One region of the Bradyrhizobium sp. LTSPM299 genome, then DNA from elsewhere that is predicted to be linked to it. Evidence: riboswitches for the same ligand, from Rfam matches in the RefSeq annotation. Region 1 holds a riboswitch; the other holds the start of a gene.
The links. A riboswitch is a leader RNA that binds a small molecule or an ion and turns the genes downstream of it on or off. The one in region 1 is predicted to bind cobalamin.
Positions count from the first base shown of each region.

Region 2: linked by a shared signal. The riboswitch ahead of UP10_RS27055 (ribonucleoside-diphosphate reductase subunit alpha) and the one ahead of UP10_RS30260 (TonB-dependent receptor) in region 1 are both predicted to bind cobalamin.

Region 1 is NZ_JYMU01000058.1:247,828-252,119, forward strand. It holds gene UP10_RS30245 (ABC transporter substrate-binding protein) at 1-725, opposite strand, end outside; gene UP10_RS30250 (ABC transporter ATP-binding protein) at 725-1,498, opposite strand; gene UP10_RS30255 (FecCD family ABC transporter permease) at 1,495-2,538, opposite strand; cobalamin riboswitch at 2,650-2,847, shown strand; gene UP10_RS30260 (TonB-dependent receptor) at 2,959-4,292, shown strand, end outside.
Region 2 is NZ_JYMU01000050.1:158,684-162,975, forward strand. It holds gene UP10_RS27050 (ribonucleotide-diphosphate reductase subunit beta) at 1-45, opposite strand, end outside; gene UP10_RS27055 (ribonucleoside-diphosphate reductase subunit alpha) at 67-2,943, opposite strand; cobalamin riboswitch at 3,060-3,281, opposite strand; cobalamin riboswitch at 3,415-3,616, shown strand; gene metE (5-methyltetrahydropteroyltriglutamate--homocysteine S-methyltransferase) at 3,728-4,292, shown strand, end outside.

The DNA of each region.
Region 1 (4,292 bases):
GGATAGAAGCGCTCCAGTGCGGGATGCAGCAGGAAGGCGCGGCCATCATCCTCGGCGCGATCGCCCGCCTCCGACACCAGGATGAAATCCGGCCGCAGCTTCACGATCGCCTCCAATGAGGCAAATCCACCCGAATCCAGACCGAGTTCGCCGGCGGCATTGACCAGGCCGGTTTGTGTCAGCAGCGAGCTGACCAGGCTGTCCGCGCCGGACACCCAGCCGCGCCGCGCCAGCGGCAGCACGCTATAATGATGATCGGTCACCGCAGCCCGCGCGCGGGCCATCGCGGCATCGAGGCGCGCGATCTCGGCGCTCGCGCGATCCGGGTGCTGGATTACGTCGCCCATCTCGCGGATCTGGTCCTTCACCTCGTCCAGCGTGCGCGGCACCGTGAACTCGACGAGATGCAGCCCCTTGGCCTTGAGCAGATCGCGCGTCGTGCGCTTGTCGAACAGGCTGACCACGACAATATCGGGCCTGACGACCAGCACGTCCTCGGCCCCGCCGGACAGAATCGGATAGCGCCGCGCCTCGCCGGCTGCCCAGGATTGCCAAGCATCGCGCGAGAATTTGCTGAGGCCGAGGATCTGGTCCGGATCGGCCAGCGACAGCAGCAACTGGTCGCTGCAAACATTCATCGAGACGATGCGCGGTCCGGCCGCCTGCGATGTGCTGCACGACAGCGCCCAGGCGGCAACGGCGAGCGCTGCGAGCCACCCGCGCATCAAACATCCGCCCATGGCACGATGACGGCCTCGCTTTGATATTCGGCGCGATAGGCGCTGATCCGGAACACGTTAGCCATCACGGCTTCCGACAGCGCCTCCATCGGCACGCCCTGCGCGGCCAGCCGTCCCTCCGAGAGCACCAGCACCTGATCGGCAAAGCGCGCGGCAAGCCCGAGATCGTGGGTGACCACGATCACCAGCACGCCCTTGTCGGCGACGTTGCGCAAATTCTGCATCACGTCGATCTGGTGGCGTGGATCGAGCGACGCGGTCGGCTCGTCGGCGAGAATCACCGGCGCTTCCACCGCCAGCACGCGGGCCAGCGCGACGCGGCTGCGTTCGCCGCCGGAGAGTTCGGTGACGCGGCGATCGCCGAACGCCGTCACGTCAACCGCCTGCATCGCCCGCAACACCGCGTCCATATCCCTGGGCGACAGTCGCGCCGGATCGGTCGCGCCATGCGGATAGCGCCCGAGCGCAACGATGTCGCGCGCCGGCAGCGGCCAATGCACCATGTGACCCTGCGGCAGATAGGCGAAGCGTTTGGCACGCTCGCGCAGCGACAGCGAGGACAGCGCGTCACCGCCAATCCTGATCTCGCCATCGGACGGGATCAGCCCGGCCAGCGCACGCAGCAACGTTGTCTTGCCGGCGCCGTTCGGGCCGACCAGCGCAACCAGATGGCCTGGTGACAGCGACAGCGAGATGTCGTGCAGGACCTTCCTTTTGCCGAGCGAGGCATTGAGGCCGGTTGCGGAGAGCAGCGTCATGCCACGCCTCCGCCGAGCGCGCGGCGCTCGCGCATGATCAGATAGAGGAAGAACGGCACGCCAATGATCGACGTCAGCACGCCGACCTTGATGTCCGAAGTCGAGGGGATGATACGAACCGCGATGTCGGCCGCGAGCAACAGCGCAGAACCGGCGAGCGCGCTCGGCACCAGCAGGCGCGCCGGATCGTGGCCGATCACCGGGCGCATCAGATGCGGCGCGATCAGGCCGATGAAGCCGATCGTGCCTGTGACAGCGACCGCGCCGCCGACACCGAGCGCCACGCCTGAGATCACCAGGAGCCGCAGCCGCCCGACATCGACGCCGAGGCTCCGCGCGGCTTCTTCGCCGAGCGTCAGCGCGCGGAAGGCACTTGCCTGGCTCAGCAGGATGACCGCACCGGCAATAATGAAGGGCAATGCCAGCGCGACATGCTGGAAGCTGCGGTCCTCCAGCGAGCCGAGCAGCCAGAACGCGATCTCCAGCACCACGAACGGATTGCTGGAGAGGTTCATCACCAGTGCGGTCGCAGCACCCGCGAAGCTCGAGATCGCCAACCCCGACAGGATCAGGATCAACAGCCCGGCATTGCGGCCGGCGATCGCCAGCAACGCGAACACCGAAACGAAGGCCGCGATGATCGCGGCCACGGGCAGCGCGTAGGAGCGCACGTCGGCCAGCCCCAGCGCGATCACCAGCACCGCGCCGAACGCGGCCGATTGCGGCGCGCCGAACAGCGACGGCGAGGCCAGCGGATTGCGCAACAGCCCCTGCAGGGCCGCGCCCGACAATCCCAAAATGCCGCCGATCGCAAACGCGAGAATGGTGCGCGGCAGGCGGATCTCGCGCACGATCACCTGCGCCACCTCGGTAGCCCCGCCGAACAGCGCCTCAATCACCGCGAGCGGCGACAGCCGCACCGGCCCGATGCCGAGCGAGATCAGCACCAGCAGAACCACGAGCGCGGCGAGCGCCGCGGTCGCGCCAAAACGCCGCCGCGCCGCGACCTCGGCCGCCAAGGCAAAATCCTGCACGCTCATCGCGCCATGCTCATACAGCGATTACAGTGGCAGACAAGCGACACTCGACAAAAACCGTACCCCCTCCACCGTTGCCCTACTTCCGCCGGGATTGACTCGGTTTCCAGCCGCCCCCTAGATGAACAGGACGGTTCCTGAATTGGGATCAAAAGGGAATGCGGTGCGGGGAAACTCCCCTAGGCCGCGGCTGCCCCCGCAACTGTATGCGGTGAATCCTCTGTCATATGCCACTGGGAAACTCGGTCCTGGGAAGGCGACAAAGGGTAACGACCCGCGAGCCAGGAGACCTGCCGTCAGCCGTGGTCACACGCGATGATGTCGGTCGGGGAGTACAGACATTAGCTTCACCTGACGTGCCAAGGCACGGCGGTGAAACTGGTTCGCGGTGACGTGCCACTGACGTCGACCGAGGTCCAGACTATGTTTTCACTCCCTTCAGCCCGGCGGCGCCGCGCGCTGCTTCTTGCGTCGACGATGATCGTGCCGGCCCTCGGCGCGACCTCCGCGCTGGCGCAGCAGGCCCCGCAGGTCGCGCCTTCCGATCAGCTCCCCCCCATCGAGGTCACCAAGCCGGGCGACCAGAACCTCACCCGTGCCAAACCGACCGCTGACGAGACACCGGCTCAGCGTCGCCCGGCCCCGGGCGACACGCAAACCAGCAACACGGGCACCGGGACGGGAACGAGCACGCCGTCGACGGGCGCGGGCACCGGAACCGGTGGCACAGCCGGCGGCGGACGTCAGTTCTCCGCCATTGTCGGCGCGTCCTCGACCGTGATCACGGCCGACGACATCGCGCACTCACCGGTGCACACACTGTCCGAGATCATCGCGCAGGTGCCTGGCGTGCAGTTGCAGTCGTTCTACGGCGGCGTGAACGGCGCCAAGACGTCGGTCGACATCCGCGGATTCGGCGCTTTCGCCGCCCCGAACGTACTCATTCTCATCAACGGGCGCCGGCAAACTGACATCGACCTGGCGGGTTTCGATCTTTCGACGATCCCGCTCAATTCGATCGAGCGCATCGAAATCACCCGCGGCAACAGCGGCGCCGTGCTCTACGGCGACAACGCGGTCGGCGGCGTGGTCAACATCGTCACCAAGACCGGTGTCGGCGGACCACCAGTGTCGATCAAGGCTGAAGGCGGCGTCGGCTCGTTCAACCAGCGCATGGCCGAAGTCTCGGCCGCGGTCAATTCCGGGCCATGGTCGACCTCGTTCTATGGCAACGGCGTCAAGTCCGACGGCTACCGCGCCAACAATGCGCTCGACCAGCGCAACGCCGTTGGCAACATCAATTACACGACCCCCGACCTCTCCGCGTTCCTCACCGTCACGGGAGGCGATCAGAAGCTCGGCCTCCCCGGGGGCAGGTTGGTTGATCCATCGATCGGCCTCAACGAACTGGCGACCGACCGCAGGGGTACCAGCACGCCGTACGACTATGGCAACCAGCAGACCGCCGGCGTCACCACCGGCTTCACCAAGACCTTGATAAACGGCGTCGACCTGATCGTCGACGGCGGCTGGCGGCAGCGCGACACCCAGAGCGGCTTCTTCGGCTCGACGCCGACGATCAGCTTTTCGTCGACCTACAACGATGCCGCGCTGCAGACCTGGTCGATCACGCCGCGCCTCAGCATAAAAAATACGGCCTTCGGGCTGCCGTCCTCGATCCTGACCGGTATCGACTATTACGACACGACGTTCCGTGAGTCGCGCGGCGCCTTCCAGGGCGTGGACCCCTACCACAT
Region 2 (4,292 bases), on a different contig from region 1:
CGGCGCTTGCCGCAGGGTGGTCTGGGTTTCTGACCAGTCGAGCATCATCTTGTCCTTATTTTTCGCTTACTGGCAGGCTTCGCATTCGGGATTGTCGATCGAGCAGGCGATCGCTCCCGACAAGTCCGGCGCCGGCGACATCAGCGTCACCGACGAGACCGCATTGAGCTTGCCGTCGGTGCCCTTCAGCGTCGACTTCTCGACATGCGTCGCGCTGCGCGAGCGCAGATAGTAGGTTGTCTTCAGACCGCGCGACCACGCCAGGCGATAGAGCGAATCGAGCTTCTTGCCGGACGGATTGGCGATGTAGAGGTTGAGCGACTGCGCCTGGTCAATCCACTTCTGCCGGCGTGAGGCCGCCTCGACCAGCCAGCTGGAGTCGATCTCGAAGGCGGTCGCGTAGAGGGCCTTGAGGTCGTCCGGGATGCGGTCGATGGTGCCGACGCTGCCGTCGAAATATTTGAGGTCGTTGACCATCACCTCATCCCACAGCCCGCGCGCCTTGAGATCGCGCACCAGGAACTCGTTCACGACCGTGAAGTCGCCCGACATGTTGGATTTGACGTAGAGGTTCTGGTAGGCGGGCTCGATCGACTGCGCGACGCCGCAGATGTTGGAGATCGTCGCCGTCGGCGCGATCGCCATCACGTTCGAATTGCGCATGCCGACCGAGGTGACGCGCCCGCGCAAGGCTGCCCAGTCGCGGGTGCTGGAGCGGTCCATATCGAGGCCGCCACGGGCGTCGGCGACAAACTCGATCGAATCGATCGGCAGGATGCCCTGGCTCCACAGCGAGCCGTCGAACGAGGGATAGCGCCCGCGTTCGGCGGCGAGATCGACCGAGGCCGAAATCGCGTAGTAGGAGATCGCCTCCATGCTGGTGTCGGCGAAGGTCACAGCGGCATCCGACGCCACCGCGATCCGCAACGCCTGCAACGCGTCCTGGAAGCCCATCAGGCCGAGACCGACCGGGCGGTGCCGCAGGTTGGAACGGCGCGCTTCCGGGATGGTGTAGAAGTTGATGTCGATGACGTTATCGAGCATCCGCATCGCCGTCGTGACGGTCTTCTTCAGCCTGATCTCGTTGAGCCGGCCGTCCTGAATGTGATTGAGCAGATTGATCGAGCCGAGATTGCAGACCGCAGTCTCGTCGTCGGACGTGTTGAGCGTGATCTCGGTGCACAGGTTCGAGGAGTGGATCACGCCAGCATGGCGCTGCGGCGAGCGCAGATTGCAGGGATCCTTGAAGGTGATCCAGGGATGACCGGTTTCGAACAGCATGGTCAGCATCTTGCGCCAGAGGTCGACGGCGCGGACCTGCTTGAACACCCGCATCTCGCCGCGCGCAGCCTTGGCTTCATAGTGCGCATAGCGCTCGGCAAACGGCTTGCCGTAGAGGTCGTGGAGGTCGGGCGTCTCGTCCGGCGAGAACAGCGTCCATTCGCCGTCGGTTTCGATGCGCTGCATGAACAGGTCAGGCACCCAGTTCGCCGTGTTCATGTCGTGGGTGCGGCGGCGGTCGTCGCCGGTGTTCTTGCGCAAATCGAGGAATTCCTCGATGTCGACGTGCCAGGTCTCGAGATAGGCGCAGACTGCGCCCTTGCGCTTGCCGCCCTGGTTGACGGCGATCGCGGTATCGTTGGCGACTTTCAGGAACGGCACTACGCCCTGGCTTTCGCCATTGGTGCCCTTGATGTGCGCGCCGAGCCCGCGGACGCGCGTCCAGTCGTTGCCGAGCCCGCCGGAATATTTCGCCAGCAGCGCGTTGTCCTTGACCGACTTGAAGATGCCGTCGAGGTCATCGGCCACGGTGGTGAGGAAGCACGACGACAGCTGCGGCCGCAGCGTGCCGGAATTGAACAATGTCGGCGTCGAGGCCATGAAGTCGAACGACGACAGCAGATCGTAGAACTCGATCGCGCGGGCCTCGCGGTCGATCTCGCGCGAGGCAAGTCCCATGGCGACGCGCATGAAGAAGGCCTGCGGCAACTCGATGCGGTTGTTACGGACGTGCAGGAAATAACGATCGTACAGCGTCTGCAGCCCGAGGAACTGGAACGACAGATCGCGCTCGGGCTTCAGCGCCGCGGCGAGCCGCGCCAGGTCGAAGCGGCCGAGGTCGGCGTCAAGCAGCTCGGCCTTGATGCCGGTCTTGATATAGGCCGGGAAATACTCGGCATAGCGCACGGCCATGTCGGCCTGCGACGCGTTGGTCGGTACGTCGTGGACGTAGGACAGCACCTCGGTGCGGAGCTTGTCGAGCAACAGGCGGGCGCTGACATAAGCATAGTTCGGCTCCTGCTCGACCAGCGTGCGCGCGGCCATCACGGAGGCCTGCGCCAGTTCGTCCTGGCTGATGCCGTCATAGACGTTGCGCTGGGTCTCGGCGATAACGGGCGCGGCGTCGACGCCGTCGAGCCCGGCGCAGGCCTCGTTGACGATCAGCGCAAGCCGCGCCTGGTCGAGCGGCACTTTGGTGCCATCAAGCCGTGTGACATGGATCGTCGGCCCGGCTACGGGCTTCGCAACCTTCGCCGCGTCCTGCTCGGCGCGCTGCCGGGTGCGTTCATCGCGGTACAGCACATAGGCGCGCGCGACCTTGTGGTGCTCGCTGCGCATCAGCGCCAGCTCGACCTGGTCCTGCACATCCTCAATATGGAAGGTACGGCCCTCGCTTATCCGGCGCGCCAGCGCGCCGACGACCTCGGCGGTGAGCTGCTCGACGATCTCGTGGACGCGGCGTGATGCTGCTGCGGTATGCCCCTCGACCGCCAGGAACGCCTTGGTCATCGCCACCGAAATCTTGCTGGCGTCGAATCTCGACACCGTACCGTTGCGGCGAATCACCTGCATCGGAAGCTCGGCGTCCGGCGCGGCAAGCGATTCCGGACGCAGGAGGATGAGCGGCGCTGGCTTAACTTCGCGATCGAGAGAGAGTGACATCGTGCAGACCCCATGCATGTTTTGTTGGGGCTGGATGTCGAGGGGACGCCGCATCAACCGGCGGCAACGCGCCGGCATGGCAATGCAAGCGACCGCCGGGACACCCCGCCCGTGGACGTAGATTCGGTGTCCCGGCAGGTCTCCTGGCTTGCAGGTCGCTGTTGCTCCCTCGTCTTCCCAATGCGGTGTCGCATCAGTGACTTAACAGGGCGGGAACAACTCACTGCTTACAGTTGCGGGGGCAGCGCCGGATTTTTACGGGTCTACCCGTAGTTCACCGACTTCCCTCTTAGCCACCAAATCTAGGGATATGGCGGACCGTGACGCCTATATCTGGTGTGATTTGAGGACGGGTGTCAACGGCCCGAACCGCTTCAGTGAAAAATTTTTGAAATCTGATCGGCAGCCCTGTGGGAATCGGTGGGTAAGTCGGGTCAAGCCCGCGTGTGTTGACGCGCCCATCATGTTGTCGATAAGTGGGCGCGTCGTGGTTCTTCGAGAGGCACTTTCTTTCGAAGCTAAGAGGGAAGCCGGTGTAACGCCGGCGCTGCCCCCGCAACTGTAAGCGGTGAGCCACCGTTCAACTTCAGCCACTGAAGCGAAAGCTTTGGGAAGGCCGGAACGGTAGCTGAGACCCGTGAGCCAGGAGACCTGCCTCGACAACATACACGTCCACGGGCGGGGTGTCCCGGTGGTGCGGTTGCGACCCCGCACGCGCACTCCGTGTTTGCGGAGTCCAGACGTGTCACTACGGCCTTTGCCCCCAACTTTTGGGGTTAAGCCAATGTCTTCTACAATCTCTTCACTTGCCGTTGCCACGCTCGGAACGCCGCGAATCGGCCCGCGCCGCGAACTCAAGGTCGCGCTGGAAAGCTTCTGGTCCGGCACATCAAACCAACCGGCTCTGATCGAGACCGGTATCGGGCTGCGCGCCGCCAACTGGGCGCGGCAGAAGAAGCTCGGCGTGTCGGTGATTCCGTCGAACGATTTCTCGTTCTACGATCAGGTGCTCGACACCTCGGTCATGGTCGGCGCGATTCCCGAAGTCTACGGCTGGACCGGCGGCGCGGTGCCGCTCGCGACTTATTTCGCGATGGCGCGCGGCGCGGAAGGCCACGCACATGACCCTGCCTGCAGCCATGCCCATCACGGCCACGGTCACGGCGTTCCGGCGCAGGAAATGACCAAGTGGTTCGACACCAACTACCACTACATGGTGCCGGAACTGTCGAAGGATCAGCAATTCAGCCTCGCCTCACGCAAGCCGATCGAGGAATACCAGGAAGCCAAGGCGCTGGGCTATCAGACCCGGCCGGTGCTGGTCGGTCCGGTCACGTTCCTGAAGCTCG